DNA from 2 places in the Alkalibacterium putridalgicola genome. Region 1 is predicted to be linked to the other one. Evidence: a T-box and tRNA genes for the amino acid it is inferred to sense, from the RefSeq annotation. Region 1 holds a T-box; the other holds one or more tRNA genes.

What was found. A T-box is a leader RNA that pairs with one kind of tRNA and senses whether it is charged. The one in region 1 lies ahead of thrS (threonine--tRNA ligase), so its partner is inferred to be a tRNA-Thr.
Region 2: it encodes a tRNA-Thr, which carries the amino acid that the T-box ahead of thrS (threonine--tRNA ligase) is inferred to sense. The anticodon was not compared.

Annotation. Positions count from the first base shown of each region.
Region 1 covers NZ_CP162615.1:1,756,258-1,765,018, forward strand. The annotation lists gene hemG (protoporphyrinogen oxidase) at 1-1,230, opposite strand, end outside; gene rplT (50S ribosomal protein L20) at 1,493-1,852, opposite strand; gene rpmI (50S ribosomal protein L35) at 1,893-2,093, opposite strand; gene infC (translation initiation factor IF-3) at 2,163-2,666, opposite strand; gene thrS (threonine--tRNA ligase) at 2,919-4,850, opposite strand; T-box leader at 4,904-5,129, opposite strand; gene dnaI (primosomal protein DnaI) at 5,175-6,104, opposite strand; gene AB4027_RS08350 (replication initiation and membrane attachment family protein) at 6,104-7,501, opposite strand; gene nrdR (transcriptional regulator NrdR) at 7,521-7,988, opposite strand; gene coaE (dephospho-CoA kinase) at 8,038-8,628, opposite strand; gene mutM (DNA-formamidopyrimidine glycosylase) at 8,643-8,761, opposite strand, start outside.
Region 2 covers NZ_CP162615.1:140,986-149,746, forward strand. The annotation lists gene serS (serine--tRNA ligase) at 1-418, shown strand, start outside; gene msrA (peptide-methionine (S)-S-oxide reductase MsrA) at 454-981, shown strand; rRNA gene rrf (5S ribosomal RNA) at 1,120-1,235, shown strand; tRNA gene AB4027_RS00670 (tRNA-Val) at 1,245-1,317, shown strand; tRNA gene AB4027_RS00675 (tRNA-Lys) at 1,327-1,399, shown strand; tRNA gene AB4027_RS00680 (tRNA-Leu) at 1,427-1,508, shown strand; tRNA gene AB4027_RS00685 (tRNA-Thr) at 1,531-1,603, shown strand; tRNA gene AB4027_RS00690 (tRNA-Gly) at 1,612-1,683, shown strand; tRNA gene AB4027_RS00695 (tRNA-Leu) at 1,718-1,803, shown strand; tRNA gene AB4027_RS00700 (tRNA-Arg) at 1,826-1,899, shown strand; tRNA gene AB4027_RS00705 (tRNA-Pro) at 1,915-1,988, shown strand; tRNA gene AB4027_RS00710 (tRNA-Met) at 2,000-2,073, shown strand; tRNA gene AB4027_RS00715 (tRNA-Ile) at 2,092-2,165, shown strand; tRNA gene AB4027_RS00720 (tRNA-Met) at 2,186-2,258, shown strand; tRNA gene AB4027_RS00725 (tRNA-Asp) at 2,419-2,491, shown strand; tRNA gene AB4027_RS00730 (tRNA-Gly) at 2,505-2,575, shown strand; tRNA gene AB4027_RS00735 (tRNA-Ile) at 2,602-2,676, shown strand; tRNA gene AB4027_RS00740 (tRNA-Glu) at 2,692-2,763, shown strand; tRNA gene AB4027_RS00745 (tRNA-Ser) at 2,800-2,889, shown strand; tRNA gene AB4027_RS00750 (tRNA-Met) at 2,900-2,972, shown strand; tRNA gene AB4027_RS00755 (tRNA-Asp) at 3,132-3,204, shown strand; tRNA gene AB4027_RS00760 (tRNA-Phe) at 3,225-3,297, shown strand; tRNA gene AB4027_RS00765 (tRNA-Tyr) at 3,314-3,394, shown strand; tRNA gene AB4027_RS00770 (tRNA-Trp) at 3,401-3,471, shown strand; tRNA gene AB4027_RS00775 (tRNA-His) at 3,540-3,612, shown strand; tRNA gene AB4027_RS00780 (tRNA-Gln) at 3,620-3,691, shown strand; tRNA gene AB4027_RS00785 (tRNA-Cys) at 3,706-3,776, shown strand; tRNA gene AB4027_RS00790 (tRNA-Leu) at 3,796-3,879, shown strand; gene AB4027_RS00795 (ThuA domain-containing protein) at 4,513-5,145, shown strand; rRNA gene AB4027_RS00800 (16S ribosomal RNA) at 5,637-7,190, shown strand; rRNA gene AB4027_RS00805 (23S ribosomal RNA) at 7,410-8,761, shown strand, end outside.

The DNA of each region.
Region 1 (8,761 bases):
TGTAAACTGAGGAATAGCATTCGGCCAGCGCTTAATTATCTTGTAGTTGGGTTCACTATCGATTTTTAACATGCTGGACACATCTTGGATGATTTCTTCTTCTATTTGCTTGTTACTTAAAGACATCATGACCCCGTCTACGCTACGCCCGAAGTAAATCCCCAAAAGCTCTTCGTCCTTATCTTTAAAATGGTTCCATTTTCTATTCAGCCACACAATGCTTTGAATATATGAATTATTCCTTCTGACAGACAGGACCCCGTTGCCTTTAGGCGGATTCTTCAAGGAACCTTTTGGAAAGCTGAGCAGCAAAAAACCCACGGACCCCATCTTGATTTCTTTGAAGTAATCACTTAACTCGATGTCTATGAACAGTTCATTATAAGATCCAGGATCCGTTGCCACAACGAGGGAATCTACTCTCAACTGCTCTTTCTTATTTATATCAAGGATGTACGTATTGTTGATACTTCTTTTTATTTCAGTGACCTTTTTGGAAAATCTTATTTTCCCGCTTACTTTATCGGTCAATTCTCTGGTCAGTGTTTCCAGTCCCTCTTTGAATGTAGCATACATACCATCTCTATCACGCATGTCAGGGTGGTTCTCCAGAACTTTTGTCCAGGTTCCGTATTCCTGTTCCAGTTCTACGATGGGTTCATTGAATCCATGGATCCCGATCTCATCAATATCACTTGTATAGATTTTAGCAAAGTACGGTTCGGCTGCATATTCAGCCATTTCTTCCCCGATACGTTGTGCGAGGTACTCTTTGGTTGTGATTTCTTCATTCGCTTCTTTTCCGGAAAAATATGTATTCCTTAAAAAATCCAATTTCCCTTGGAATGAAATCAAGTCAAGCTTCCATATATCTGTCCGCCTGACGGGAATCCCTTTATACGTAGGACAATCGAAGTTATACAACTTATTGAAAGCATACACATCTTGTTTGCCATTCTGACTTAACTCTATTTCATCCTTGAGGCCTAATTCTTTAATCAGTTCCATTGCTTCAGGTAGCCGTGTATCGATCGACTCGGCTCCTAAATCAATAAACTCTTCTCCAAACTTCATGGTATACAGTTTTCCTCCAGAACGGATGGATGATTCTAAAACGATTATTTCCACAGGTAGCTCTTCCTTATCGACCTGCTGCTGTAAGCGATACGCAATAGTGAGGCCGGTCACTCCGCTCCCAATAATGGCGATTCGTTTTTTGTTTTTGTCCATTCGTCATACCTCACATACTATAATGATATTTTTACGATTCTACTTCATTACTAAAATCAATCCAGGCTTTCTTTATCTTATCTTAGAGCATTTGATTCTAAGAGGATTTTGAAAAGCACTTATAATTGAAGCAATCTTTTCTATTATACCATGAAGCAGATAAAATACATTAAAGTTATTTTACTATACGGTTAACATTATATTAATAAAAAACCATATGACTTTGAGCATTCGATGCTCAAAATCATATGGTCCAGTTTTATTATTTGTTTAATGCGTCTTTAGCTTGATCTGTCAATGATGTGAATGCTGCTGCATCGTTGATCGCCAAGTCAGCCAGCATTTTACGGTTCATATCGATGCCTGCAACTTTTAGTCCGTGCATGAATTTAGAGTAGCTCAAACCATTCATACGTGCCGCTGCATTGATACGTGCAATCCATAATTTACGGAAATTACGTTTGTTTTGCTTACGGTCTCTGTAAGAATACATATATGATTTCATTACTTGCTGTTTTGCAACTTTGAACAAGCGATGTTTTGCACCATAATATCCTTTAGCTAATTTTAATACGCGATTACGGCGTCTGCGAGTGACGACTCCACCTTTTACTCGTGCCATTGTTTTTCCTCCTTCAATACAATCCTAGAAATCTAAATTTTTATTTCATGTAAGCTAATTGCTGTTTGATGCGTTTGTAATCACTGTCTGAAACCATAGCAGATTTACGTAATTTACGTTTTTGTTTCTGCGTTTTGTTCGCAAACATATGGCTACGTTTTGCGTGACTTCTTTTTAGTTTTCCAGAACCTGTTCTTTTGAAACGTTTTGCTGATCCTCTATGCGTTTTTTGCTTAGGCATTATACTTTTCCTCCAATACTCTTCTCTAAAATTTTAAGCAGAATCATAAAGTGATGATTCTATTGCTTATTACTTCTCACTTTTCGGTGCGAGCATCAAGAACATGCTGCGGCCATCCATTTTAGCTTTAGATTCAACTTGTGAAATATCAGATGTTTCTTCCGCCATACGTTCTAATACTTCACGTCCAATTTCCTTATGAGTAATAGCTCGACCTCTAAAACGAATAGAAACTTTTACTTTATCGCCTTTATCCAAGAATTTACGAGCGTTACGCAATTTAGTGTTGAAATCGTGGTCATCAATGGTTGGGCTCAAACGAATCTCTTTAACATTGACGATTTTCTGATTTTTTCTTGCTTCACGTTCTTTTTTCTGTTGTTCATAGCGATATTTTCCGTAATCCATTATACGAGCCACTGGGGGTTTAGCATTAGGAGAAACAAGAACCAGGTCCATACTGGCATCTTCTGCTAATCTCAATGCTTCGTTACGTGAAATGACTCCTATCTGTTCACCGTCTTTACCTATCAACCGTACCTCATTAGCGCGAATACGATCGTTGACAATCATGTCTTTAGCTATGGTGGTCACCTCCAAAGTATTTGCGAGAAAAACACAGAAAAAGACGACATTTCTATTAGCTATAGAAATCCCGCCTTATCTCCGCATAAAAACACAAGTCATTGCGTTTAATTATATATACGTTCATATCTGCCCAGAGATTTGCATCACTTAGGCGAGAAGCGGGGGCTTCTGCTTTGTTTTCTCAACTTTCTAATAATACCATCAATGATCTGTGTTGTCAAATCATTATTTAACTCTTCATTTTTTACCTTCTGTTTTCAGTTTCTCAATGAATGCATCCAATGCGACAGTCTCTGTTTTCTTCTCACCATAACTACGTACAGCAATCGTGCCCTCTTCCATCTCATTGTCACCAATGACAAGCTGATAAGGGACCTTGAGTGTCTGAGCTTCTCTTATTTTATAACCCATTTTCTCATTACGCATATCTACTTCCACACGCAGACCTTGTAATGACAATTTTTCCTGCAGGTCTTTGGCATAGTCGCCGTGGATATCCAGATTAACAGGAATGATTTTAGCCTGGACTGGTGCCAGCCAAGTAGGGAATGCCCCTTTGTAACGTTCGATCAGGTAAGCCACAAAACGTTCCATTGTCGAAACGATCCCTCTGTGGATAACGACTGGACGGTGATTGTCCTGGCCATCTTCCCCGACATATGTCAGATCAAAGCGTTCAGGGAGCAGGAAGTCCAGCTGAACGGTGGACAATGTTTCTTCTGTGCCTAAAGCTGTTTTCACCTGTACATCGAGTTTAGGACCGTAAAAGGCAGCTTCTCCCATGGCTTCAAAGTATTCCAGACCCATTTCGTCCAGAGTATCTTTCAGCATGGATTCTGCTTTCAGCCACATGGCATCGTCGTCGAAATACTTTTCAGTATTCTCAGGATCACGATAACTCAGGCGGAAACGATAGTCCGTTATATCGAAATCTTCGTATACAGCCAGCATCAAATTGACCACACGTCTGAATTCTTCCTTGATCTGATCTGGACGGACAAAGACATGCGCATCGTTCAGGGTCATTTCACGTACTCGCTGCAGACCGGATAGCGCCCCACTCTTTTCATAACGGTGCATCTGACCAAGTTCGGCAATTCGGATAGGCAAGTCTCGGTAACTGCGAACATCATTTTTAAAGACCATCATGTGATGTGGACAGTTCATTGGACGCAGGACAAGCATTTCTCCATCACCCATGTCCATCGGCGGAAACATGTCTTCATGATAGTGATCCCAGTGACCTGATTTTTTATAGAAATCCACGTTGGCCATAATCGGTGTGTAGACATGTTCATATCCAAGATTGATTTCTTTATCTGTAATGTACCGCTCGATGATACGTCTGATCGTTGCCCCTTTAGGCAGCCAGAAAGGCAGACCAGAACCGACTTCCGGATTGAGCATAAACAGGTCCAGCTCTTTACCCAGTTTGCGGTGGTCTCTCTGCTTCGCTTCTTCACGCATCTTCAGATATTCTTTCAGTGCTTTTTTATCAAAAAAGGCAGTACCGTAGACGCGCTGCATCATTTTATTATCTGAATTACCTCTCCAGTAGGCGCCTGCCAGAGAAAGAAGTTTAAAGACCTGGATCCGTCCCGTCGACGGAACATGCACCCCACGGCAGAGATCGGCAAACTCACCTTGTACGTAAATCGAGATGACTTCATCTTCCGGCAAGTCATTGATCAGTTCCGTTTTATATGGATCATTTTTAAAAAATTCTAATGCCTCTTCCCTGCTGATTTCTTTTCTTACGATAGGAAGATTCTCTTTGACGATTGCCATCATTTCATCTTCGATCTTACCTAAATCTTCGTCTGTGATCGGTTCGCTCGTATCTGTATCATAGTAAAAACCATTCTCGATAGCTGGACCTACGCCAAATTTCGCATCCGGATACAGGCGCTTGATGGCCTGGGCCATCAGATGAGCTGTTGAATGGCGAAGGACTGACAAGGCATCTTCATGATCTTGTGTGATGATCTCGAGCATCCCGTCTTCGTCTAAAGAACGGCTGAAGTCTATGAGTTCACCATTCCATTTGGCGGCCAGCCCCTTCTTTTCTAAAGACTTGGCAATACTCCCGGCTATATCTTTCGGTGTTGAGCCCTGTTCCACTTCTTTAACTGTACCGTCAGGCAGTGTGACATTGATTTGTTCGACCATTTTTATTCCTCCTTATATATAAAAAACGTCCCATTGAATAAGTTTACCTCATTCAATGGGACGTCAGAATCATACGCGGTTCCACCCAAAATTTATAGAAAAGTACACGTGTACTTTCTATCTTCATTACTCGATAACGCTGAGGCTGCGACTATTTTTACTCAGGATTCAAAATAGTACTCGAAAGGGGTCTGCGGCAGTTAGTCTTAAGAATGTCCCAGCAGTCATTCTCTCTCTGAAAAGCTATGCTGTCACAGCTGTCTTTCTCTTCGTTTTATTGTAATGATCGTATCATAAGTTCATTCGTTTTACAATACTCCCACCCTATTTATGTCTTCTGTTTTCTCCGGACATCTCTACTTCTTCAGCCAGGAATCTGATTCTTTCCATGATACGCTTCGCCTTCAGCGGTTCGTTTTCTCCACGCTGTGAAAAAGTCAGGTGTTCGTTTTCCAGCTGATCCATATCAAAATTAGACGTGAAGAAAGTCGGGAGTTCCTGCTGCATACGGTATTGAAGGATGACACCAAGGATATCATCTCTGATCCACGAAGACATGGAGTCTGCTCCAATATCATCGATCATCAGGATCTTTGCTCGCTTGAAACTGTCCAGTTTGTCTTCCGTTGTGTTTTTTCCTATCGAATTTTTCATTTCCACAGCGAACGTTGGGAAGTGTACGATCGTCGATGGGTGTCCCTCTTCGGATAGTTCATGAGCGATGGCTCCCAGCAGGTATGTTTTCCCTACACCGAATGCTCCGTGTAAATACAAGCCTTTGTGAAAAGCCTTGGGATTATTAATATATGATGAAATAAACATCATCGCTTTTTCTACAGCCGCCTGTCTTTTTTTCGTTACTTCAAAGGATTCAAAAGAAGCTGTTTTTAAGTCTTTGGGCATGAATACAGAGTTTATTCGATTCATGATCCTCTCTTTTGAGCGCCTGCTGATCAGTTCAGGTGTCGGTTCATACGTTACATCGATTCGATGATTGTTCAGGATAAGCTTTGGCTCATACCCTGGAGCAAGACCTCCGCTCATGTTTTCTGCTTTCTGCTTTTCAGAAACGAATTCATAAAGTTTGGAGGCACTTCTTTCGATCGCTGTTTTATCCAGAAGCTCTTTATTTGCTGCCAGGAATTCACGGACGTCAGGATCGGTGAATACCTGATTTTTCATGATATCTCTGTAAGTCTGATTCAGTTTGCTGGCATCCATCATCTTTTCCAGTTGACTTTTGAGACTTTCCATTATTGGTCACCACTTTTCTGTTTTCGGATTCTTCTCAATTTTTCTCTGAAGGCTTCTTCTTCTTCTGTGCTTAGTTTTTCATCAGTCTGCTGAGCTTCCTTAGCCCATGAGGGTAAGGTTTCTTTTCTACTGCTGGCAGAAGATTTATAGCCCGATTTGTAGCTGGTCTTAGGCCGGGATTGTTTCTGACTGCTTTTATCCCGGACCGAATCGTATAATTCCTTCACTTTCAGCATAGCCTCTTCGGGCGAACTCACTTTATTCTGAGCCCAGTCATTGGCAATTTTACTGGCTAGATTTTTCTCCAGCATCGGAGCGTTTTTCACGACCAGTATATAATTCATCAATATATTGATCACAGCTGTGGATAACGGGGCCTGTTCGACCAGTTCCTTCAACAGCCACGTTTCATTTGACGTGACATAACCGCCTTTTTGCTGTTTGATGGATTTCAAGTATGCATAGGGCTGTGTCTTTTCAGCATGTAAGACGACTTCGATTTCTTCCCTTTTAAATCCTTTCGCTTGCAGTTCCTGCGCTCTTCTCCCGTCATCCAGGCTTCCTTGAGAAGATGATTTAAGTTGTTTCGATTTACCTAAAAAATGATTATGGATAATGCGGGTCAGATTTTTTTCACTGACTTCTCCAGAAGTAATATCTGCCGATTCCATGACGAATTTCTGCATATCCAGTTCATTGATAGCGTAGATCGAATGAAAGGTCTCGATCAGTTTTTTGATATCAGGGGTAAGTGATCTGGAACGGATAAAATGTTTGTTTAATCCCGACATGAAAAAGTCCCAGTCAAAATCACTGTCTTTTAATACATCGTCCACCAGAGAGCGTTTAGTCGTTTGACTGGGTATATCGATAGAATTAAATGTTTCAGTATAGTTTTCCATATTGAAATGGACCACTTCATGGAAAGACTTTGTTATTTCCTGGTATCGATCTGTTGAATGAGCCGTTTTAATGTATTTTTTCTTTAATTCAGAAACGAGACGTTCTCCCACTTTTTCAGTAAGCAGCATTCTCAACATCGTGTCCTGGAAGAACTGCTTCGGATGCAGGGGGGCTTCGATATTTAATAAATAAGTCTCTTCATTCTCCTTATGCTTGTAGACTTTCAGCAAGCCATAGGCTTCAAGTTTGATCCGTGACTCATAATATTCCCGCAGGCCTATATCCAGTTGAGTGATGACATCTGACAGGGTCAATTCTCTGACCTCAGATGTATCCAGATACTCCTTGATCAGCAGATACAGACTTGCTGCCTGCACGCCCATTAAAGGCTGATACAAAGAAAGAACAGTGGATACATTTAAATCAGATAAAATGTCTGACTTTGTCAGTATCAGACTATCTTTCGGGCGAAGATTTTTCCATGGGTAACTCATTATGTGTTTATCCTTTCACTTACTCTTTATCTTTTCTCTTTTTCTCCAGTTCCTTCATCTCCTGCATGAAGACTTCAATGTCTTTGAACTGACGGTAAACACTTGCAAAACGAATATAGGCGACATCATCCAAATCGACAAGTTCTTCCATGACAAATTCTCCGATTTTTGTTGATGGAACCTCACTAAGTCCTAAATCACGGATCTTCCGCTCTACTTTGTTTACGACATTTTCCTGATCTTCTGCTGTCACTGGTCGTTTTTCACATGCTCGTCTAATACCTCTGAGCAATTTTTCTCTGCTGAATTCTTCACGGTTGCCATTCTTTTTGACAACTAGAATAGCACTTTGTTCGATTCTCTCAAATGTAGTAAATCTAAACGAGCAGTTCTCACATTCACGTCGTCTTCTGATAGCCCGGCCGTCGTCAGCCGGTCGACTGTCTATCACTCTGCTTCCATTGTGCTGACATCTTGGACAATGCATATATTTCAGCCCTTTACTTTGGATTTCTTATGCTTATTATACCATATGACTAAAGTGGTGACGAATAGTCATTTTTTGTCAACCAGTCATCGATCTGCCGCTTGGTCTGCTCGCGTGTTCCACTGTTGTCGATGACGACATCCGCTTTGTCTTTTTTTGATTTTAATGGTTCCTGCGCTTCTATGCGTCTAACAGCGGCTGATTCTGTCAGCTGATCTCGTTTCTTCAATCGACTTAATTGGGTTGAATAATCCACATACACCACCATGACTTCATCCACTGCCTTATCATAACCGGCCTCATACAAAAGGGGGATGTCAAGAACGATCAGTTTATGTTCATCTGCACTCAATTCACTCTTCTTCTTCATTATTTCAGTGAAGATCTCTTTTTGAACAAGCGTATTGAGCTGCTGCAGCTTCTTGCTGTCATTAAAAACGATATCCCCTAATGTCTTTCTATCTATGGACCGGTCCTTGTTCAGGATCTCCCGGCCAAAGCATTCAATGACTTTTAAATAGGCAGGTTCTCCCGGTTCCATGACTTCTCGGGCGATCACATCCGCATCAATGACAGGAAAACCTGATTCTTTCAAATAACGACTGACTGTGGATTTCCCGCTGGCAATGCCTCCCGTCAATCCTAATACGTGTGCTATGGCTTGTCACTCCCTGCTTTTTGGCACTGCGGACAATAATGAGTCCCCCGCTGGCCAACTTTGATTTTTCTAATCGTATGCTGACATCGCGGACACACTTCTTCGGTTTTTCCAT
Region 2 (8,761 bases), 900 kb from region 1:
GGTCAAGTTTGCCAAGCCGGAAGAGTCCTATGATGAACTTGAGAAAATGACCAATAACGCTGAAGCGATCCTCAAGAGGCTAGGTCTTCCTTACCGCGTCGTGCTGCTTTCAACAGGTGATACCGGCTTTGCAGCAGCGAAAACCTATGATCTGGAAGTTTGGATCCCGGCTCAGGACACCTATAGAGAAATCAGCTCATGTTCAAACACAGAAGATTTCCAGGCGCGAAGAGCTATGATTAGATACAGAAAAGAATCAGATGGTAAAATAGAATATGTACACACCTTGAACGGCTCGGGATTGGCTGTAGGTCGAACAGTTGCAGCCATCATGGAAAACTATCAGCAGGCTGACGGCAGCATCAAAATACCGGAAGCTCTCGTACCGTATATGGGTGGCGTTACCGAAATCCGTTAAGTCAACCCAAGGAACAGCAGTAAAGGAGAATGTAAATGGTTAATGAACAAAGAGCAATATTCGCGGGTGGTTGTTTCTGGTGTATGGTCCAGCCTTTTGATTCATTACCAGGTATCATTTCGATCACTTCAGGCTACACAGGCGGACATGTTGAAAAACCTACCTACCGGCAAGTGACCAGCGGGCGGACAGGTCATACGGAAGCGGTGGAAATCGTTTATGATCCGGACAAGATCTCTTACAGGGAACTGGTAGAAATTTACTGGCGACAAACAGACCCAACCGATGCGGGCGGGCAGTTTGCGGACAGAGGCGACTCCTATAGACCGGTTATTTTCTATTTGAATACGCATCAAAAAGAAGTGGCTGAAGAATCAAAAAGAGAATTAGAACAAAGCGGAAAATTTGATGATCCGATCCTCACTCAGATAGAAGAAGCCGAACCGTTCTATCCGGCTGAAGATTATCATCAGGATTATTACAAGAAAGAATCAGCTCATTACAAAAGGTATAGTGTAGGTTCCGGGAGAGCCGGGTTTATAAGTAGACACTGGGGAAATTAAATAAGAAAACCATAAGATAACACCTTCTTTGTCGATTATTTTTAAAAATATTAAAAATATAGTTGACAAAGAAGGAATATCTTTGTATGATATAAGAGTTGCTGAAGTAATTGTTTCAGCAATTCAAAAAATATAATGTATAGTGATAATGGCGAGAAGGACCCACCTGTTTCCATTTCGAACACAGTAGTTAAGCTTCTCAGCGCCGAGGATAGTGAAGGGTTTCCCTTTGTGAAAGCAGGACATTGCTATGCAGTATATTCGGAGGTTTAGCTCAGTTGGGAGAGCATCTGCCTTACAAGCAGAGGGTCAGCGGTTCGAGCCCGTTAACCTCCATTGCCTTTAGAGCCGTTAGCTCAGTTGGTAGAGCATCTGACTTTTAATCAGAGGGTCGCTGGTTCGAGCCCAGCACGGCTCATATATATAAAGTTAAACCTTTATATATGCGGATGTGGCGGAATTGGCAGACGCACTAGATTTAGGATCTAGCGCTTCACGGCGTGGGGGTTCAAGTCCCTCCATCCGCATTGCTTCATATTAATTTATCAAGCCGGCTTAGCTCAGTTGGTAGAGCAACTGATTTGTAATCAGTGGGTCGAGGGTTCAACTCCTTTAGCCGGCACTTGTTTTGCGGAAGTAGTTCAGTGGTAGAACATCACCTTGCCAAGGTGGGGGTCGCGGGTTCGAATCCCGTCTTCCGCTTTCCAATTTCATATTGGTCTCAATACAGCTCCAGGCCGGGGTGGCGGAATTGGTAGACGCACAGGACTTAAAATCCTGCGGAGAGTTTTCTCCGTGCCGGTTCGACTCCGGCCCTCGGCATCATCTATGATCAATAGATAACGCACCCTTAGCTCAATTGGATAGAGTACCTGACTACGAATCAGGCGGTTAGAGGTTCAAGTCCTCTAGGGTGCATGTAACAAAAAAGCGCGGGAAGTAGCTCAGCTTGGTAGAGCACCTGGTTTGGGACCAGGGGGTCGCAGGTTCGAATCCTGTCTTCCCGATGTATTAAAATGGCGGTGTAGCTCAGCTGGCTAGAGCGTACGGTTCATACCCGTGAGGTCGTGGGTTCGATTCCCTCCGCCGCTATAAATAATGCTGATTAACGGACCTTTAGCTCAGTTGGTTAGAGCAAACGGCTCATAACCGTTCGGTCGCAGGTTCGAGTCCTGCAAGGTCCATATTAATCATTTACTATTATCGCGGGGTAGAGCAGTTGGCAGCTCGTCGGGCTCATAACCCGGAGGTCGCAGGTTCGAGTCCTGCCTCCGCAATTGCCATGGCTGTAGTTGCTTTAGCTACGTACAGACATGGTATACGGCAAGCTTCAGCTTGTCGTATCTCATTAATGAGTTTGTTGCTTCTTTAGAAGCTTACAAGCATGGTACACTCGAGCGTAAGACTGCAGTGTGTCTGAATCAAATCATTTCAACTGGTCCCGTAGTGTAGCGGTTATCACGCCTGCCTGTCACGCAGGAGATCGCGGGTTCGATTCCCGTCGGGACCGTTTAAAAAGTTATGCGGGTGTAGTTTAGTGGTAAAACCCCAGCCTTCCAAGCTGATGTCGGGAGTTCGATTCTCCTCACCCGCTTTATACAAAATGTATAAGAATTTTTAGGGCCTATAGCTCAGTCCGGTTAGAGCGCACGCCTGATAAGCGTGAGGTCGGTGGTTCGAGTCCACTTAGGCCCATAGAAACAAATAAAAGGCCCCTTGGTCAAGCGGTTAAGACACCGCCCTTTCACGGCGGTAACACGGGTTCGAATCCCGTAGGGGTCATGATGCAGCACAAAATGTGTTGTTTAATAGTATAACGGAGGATTACCCAAGTCCGGCTTAAGGGAACGGTCTTGAAAACCGTCAGGCGTGTCAAAGCGCGCGTGGGTTCGAATCCCACATCCTCCTCTTTTATTATCGCGGGGTAGAGCAGTTGGCAGCTCGTCGGGCTCATAACCCGGAGGTCGCAGGTTCGAGTCCTGCCTCCGCAATTGCCATGGCTGTAGTTGCTTTAGCTGCGTACAGACATGGTATACGCAAGCTTCAGCTTGCCGTATCTCATTAATGAGATTGTTGCTTCTTTAGAAGCTTACAAGCATGGTACACTCAGTCGTAAGACTGCAGTGTGTCTGAATCAAATCATTTCAACTGGTCCCGTAGTGTAGCGGTTATCACGCCTGCCTGTCACGCAGGAGATCGCGGGTTCGATTCCCGTCGGGACCGTCGCTTTATGATTACTCTTTGGCGCAGTAGCTCAGTTGGTAGAGCAACGGATTGAAGCTCCGTGTGTCGGCAGTTCGACTCTGTCCTGCGCCATTCAACTTAATATTCTGGAGGGATAGCGAAGTGGCCAAACGCAGCGGACTGTAAATCCGTTCCTTCGGGTTCGTAGGTTCAAATCCTACTCCCTCCATTAGTTAGGGGTATAGTTTAATGGTAAAACTATGGTCTCCAAAACCATCGATGTGGGTTCGATTCCTACTACCCCTGTTTCAATAAATTGAATAATGAATACTTTAGTTATTTGTGCTATACTATTTATTGGAAATGGTAATATGGCGACTGTGGCGAAGTGGTTAACGCACCGGGTTGTGGTCTCGGCATGCGTGGGTTCGAACCCCATCAGTCGCCCTTTTATTGGGCTATAGCCAAGCGGTAAGGCAGCAGGTTTTGATCCTGTCATTCCTAGGTTCGAATCCTAGTAGCCCAGTTAAATTTAATAATGGCGGTATAGCCAAGTGGTAAGGCAGAGGTCTGCAAAACCTTCATCACCGGTTCAAATCCGGTTACCGCCTTATCTTCATTTGAAATAATGCCGGCGTGGCGGAATTGGTAGACGCGCTGGACTCAAAATCCAGTGCCCATTAGGGCGTGCCGGTTCGACTCCGGCCGCCGGTATAAATCACGAAAAAGCTGATATGTCTCTTTATAGAGATGTATCAGCTTTTTGTTGTTCCTGGAAGTGTCAGTTGGATGAGGGTATGATGCCTATGACTAAAAGAGTCATATTTGATTATGGTAAAATCGTTATGTGAGGAGCAGACGACAACAGGATAGTATTGAAGACTGGATAGTACCTTTATCACGAAAACAGGAAAAGTTGTTCCTCTGCGGGGTGGTAATGTTCTTCTGTTTAGTGATCGGTAAGCTAACAGGTGACTAAATCAATAAGATCATGGTTAGTAAATGAAAGGCGATGGGAGACCAGGATGTTCCCCGGGATAAGCGCAGCGTTCCGTAACTGTATTTTGATATTGAAAAGTGGATAAACGAGTTATGATGGGCGCCTCTAGCTGGTGCGTTAAAGCAAGATCCTTATATGCAAATAGCCTTTTATTGTAATAGAGGAACTGTACTGTGACATGCGAATGATGTCAGATCATACTGGAACATCCATTAGATGAGTAAAAAAAGTCTGTAAATATGTATAGACCAAGAAGTGTGGCTTAAGCCAAGTAGGAGTAAAAGAGAAGTTAGTGCTGTGGATAAAAGAAGTGAAATGTACCGGAAAACTTGAAAGGAGATCATGGAATGAAGATTGTAGCAGTGCTGGGGGATTTTTATCATAAGGAATCTCTGTTGAAAAACGCTCTTTCTGATGCTGTCAGAGAAATAGAGGGTATTGAATTAGTGTATGCCAGTCGTCTGGAGCTAGTGGATAAGTTAAGAGAAAAACCGGACTTGGTGATAGTAGCCTCAGAGAACAGGCTGGATCCAGAAAGAGATCCAGATAAGAAATGGTTAACTGAATCTGTAGAGCGTCAAATCATCGACTATGTAAAACAAGGCGGAAACTGGTTCGCCTGGCATTCAGGTCTGGCAGGGTATGAAGAAAATAAGGGTTATGTCAGTATGCTGGGTGGATGTTTCACACATCACCCTGATGATCATCTAAAGGTAAGATATGACTATAAAAACGATCACGTATTAAGTCATGAAAAAGCGTCGTTTGCTATAATGGACGAACATTATTTTATTGAAAGGGTCGAGAAGAATACTTATTTTTTAGAATCTCTATCAACCTATGGGGTTTCCGACGCAGGATGGACAAGAAGTTATGGTAAAGGGAAAATCTGCTGCTACATTCCGGCACATAACGAGGAAGGCTTGATGAACGTATCTGTACAAAGAGACCTAAGTACTGTTATTAGATGGTTTAAATAAGGTGAAGAACCTTCTATAGTAACTAGGCAGGAACATGAAAGAGTGTATCGTTATATCTCGTGATCATGATATATGGAAGAATTTTAATGGAGAATCGTTGACAAGTGGGTGTTTTAGCCTGTACAAGGAATACATCAGAATAAAAAATCAATAAAATAGAATAAAAGCATTGACGTGTAAAGCAAATACTGGTATAGTTATTTGTGTTGCTGATTTAAAGCGACGCAGTGCTTTTTAGATCGTCAGATCACTCAGTCAAATGAGTGAAAAAGAATTTCGAAAAGTTCTTGACAATCCAAGCGAAAGCCTGTAATATTATATGAGTTGACACGAAACGTCGTCAACGTCTGAATGAATGAGATCTTTGAAAACTGAACAAAGTAAAACAACCAAATGTGCAGGGGTCTTCGATCCGATTTATCGGATCAGGACAACACAAACGAGTTAACATGTTTAACTCACACTATTTAAATTGAGCTATTTCAAACTACCAAAATGAGAGTTTGATCCTGGCTCAGGACGAACGCTGGCGGCATGCCTAATACATGCAAGTCGAACGATGAAGCACTCTGCTTGCAGAGTGCGGAAGAGTGGCGAACGGGTGAGTAACACGTGGGGAACCTGCCCATAAGAGGGGGATAACATCCGGAAACGGGTGCTAATACCGCATAGGTGATCATAGCGCATGCTTAGATCATTAAAGATGGCTTCGGCTATCGCTTATGGATGGCCCCGCGGCGTATTAGCTAGTTGGTAAGGTAATGGCTTACCAAGGCAGTGATACGTAGCCGACCTGAGAGGGTGATCGGCCACACTGGGACTGAGACACGGCCCAGACTCCTACGGGAGGCAGCAGTAGGGAATCTTCCACAATGGGCGAAAGCCTGATGGAGCAATGCCGCGTGAGTGAAGAAGGTCTTCGGATCGTAAAGCTCTGTTGTTAGAGAAGAACAAGAGGTGTAGTAACTGGCACCTCCTTGACGGTATCTAACCAGAAAGTCACGGCTAACTACGTGCCAGCAGCCGCGGTAATACGTAGGTGACAAGCGTTGTCCGGATTTATTGGGCGTAAAGCGAGCGCAGGCGGTCTTTTAAGTCTGATGTGAAAGCCCACGGCTCAACCGTGGATGGTCATTGGAAACTGGAAGACTTGAATGCAGAAGAGGAAAGTGGAATTCCATGTGTAGCGGTGAAATGCGTAGATATATGGAGGAACACCAGTGGCGAAGGCGACTTTCTGGTCTGTAATTGACGCTGAGGCTCGAAAGCGTGGGGAGCGAACAGGATTAGATACCCTGGTAGTCCACGCCGTAAACGATGAGTGCTAAGTGTTGGAGGGTTTCCGCCCTTCAGTGCTGGAGCTAACGCATTAAGCACTCCGCCTGGGGAGTACGGCCGCAAGGCTGAAACTCAAAGGAATTGACGGGGACCCGCACAAGCGGTGGAGCATGTGGTTTAATTCGAAGCAACGCGAAGAACCTTACCAGATCTTGACATCCTCTGACCACCCAGGAAACTGGGCTTTCCCTTCGGGGACAGAGTGACAGGTGGTGCATGGTTGTCGTCAGCTCGTGTCGTGAGATGTTGGGTTAAGTCCCGTAACGAGCGCAACCCTTATTGTTAGTTGCCAGCATTCAGTTGGGCACTCTAGCGAGACTGCCGGTGATAAACCGGAGGAAGGCGGGGATGACGTCAAATCATCATGCCCCTTATGATCTGGGCTACACACGTGCTACAATGGATGGTACAACGAGTTGCGAGACCGCGAGGTTTAGCTAATCTCCTAAAGCCATTCTCAGTTCGGATTGCAGGCTGCAACTCGCCTGCATGAAGCTGGAATCGCTAGTAATCGCGAATCAGAACGTCGCGGTGAATACGTTCCCGGGTCTTGTACACACCGCCCGTCACACCACGAGAGTTTGTAACACCCGAAGTCGGTAGGGTAACCCTTTATTGGGAGCCAGCCGCCGAAGGTGGGATGGATGATTGGGGTGAAGTCGTAACAAGGTAGCCGTATCGGAAGGTGCGGCTGGATCACCTCCTTTCTAAGGATATTGCCATTAGGGCAAACGGAACCTTGCACAGGTTGCTTTTACTTTGTTTAGTTTTGAGGGATACTTTTCCTTCAGACTTTGTTCTTTGAAAACTAGATAGTTGATTTTATAACAAACACAAATGTTAAGAAACAACACCGAGAAATAGAAATTGAGAACAGTTTTGTTTTAAGACGAAACTCTCATCGCTATAATTACCCTTAACCGTCAGGTTAAGTGAATAAGGGCGCACGGTGGATGCCTTGGCACTAGGAGCCGATGAAGGACGGGACGAACACCGATATGCTTCGGGGAGCTGTAAGTAAGCTTTGATCCGGAGATTTCCGAATGGGGGAACCCATCACTTTTCATCAAGTGATATATCCATAGTGAATACATAGCTATGGATAAGGTAGACGTGGGGAACTGAAACATCTCAGTACCTGCAGGAAGAGAAAGCAAAATGCGATTCCCTGAGTAGCGGCGAGCGAAACGGGAAGAGGCCAAACCAGAAGGCTTGCCTTCTGGGGTTGTAGGACTGGCGACATGGACAAGCGAGAATAGCAGAAATAACTGGAAAGTTATGCGAGACAGGGTGAAAGCCCCGTATGCGACATTCAACCTTGCCTAGCCGGGATCCTGAGTACGGCGGAACACGAGAAATTCCGTCGGAATCCGGGAGGACCATCTCCCAAGCCTAAATACTCCCTAGTGACCGATAGTGAACCAGTACCGTGAGGGAAAGGTGAAAAGAACCCCGGAAGGGGAGTGAAACAGCACCTGAAACCGTGTGCTTACAAGTAGTCAGAGCCCGTTAATGGGTGATGGCGTACCTTTTGTAGAATGGACCGGCGAGTGACGATGTCATGCAAGGTTAAACCGAAGAGGTGGAGCCGCAGCGAAAGCGAGTCTGAATAGGGCGTAGAGTATGCCGTCGTCGACCCGAAACCAAGTGACCTACCCATGTCCAGGGTGAAGGTGCAGTGAAATGCACTGGAGGCCCGAACCCAAGTATGTTGAAAAATGCTGGGATGAGGTGTGGGTAGCGGAGAAATTCCAATCGAACTTGGAGATAGCTGGTTCTCTCCGAAATAGCTTTAGGGCTAGCCTCGGATAATATGCATCGTGGAGGTAGAGCGACTGTTTGGACTAGGGGCCCTTATCGGGTTACCGAATCCTGATAAACTCCGAATGCCACAGATGTAGATCCGGGAGTCACACTGCGAGTGATAAGATCCGTAGTGGAAAGGGAAACAGCCCAGACCGTCGGCTAAGGTCCCCAAATTCTTGTTAAGTGGAAAAGGATGTGGGGCTGCTTAGACAACTAGGATGTTGGCTTAGAAGCAGCCATCATTTAAAGAGTGCGTAATAGCTCACTAGTCGAGTGGCCCTGCGCCGAAAATGTACCGGGGCTAAACAAGATACCGAAGCCACGGATAGAACCAATGGTTCTATGGTAGGAGAGCGTTCTAAGGGCGTTGAAGCAAGATCGTGAGGACTTGTGGAGCGCTTAGAAGTGAGAATGCCGGTATGAGTAGCGAAAGACGGGTGAGAATCCCGTCCACCGAATGACTAAGGTTTCC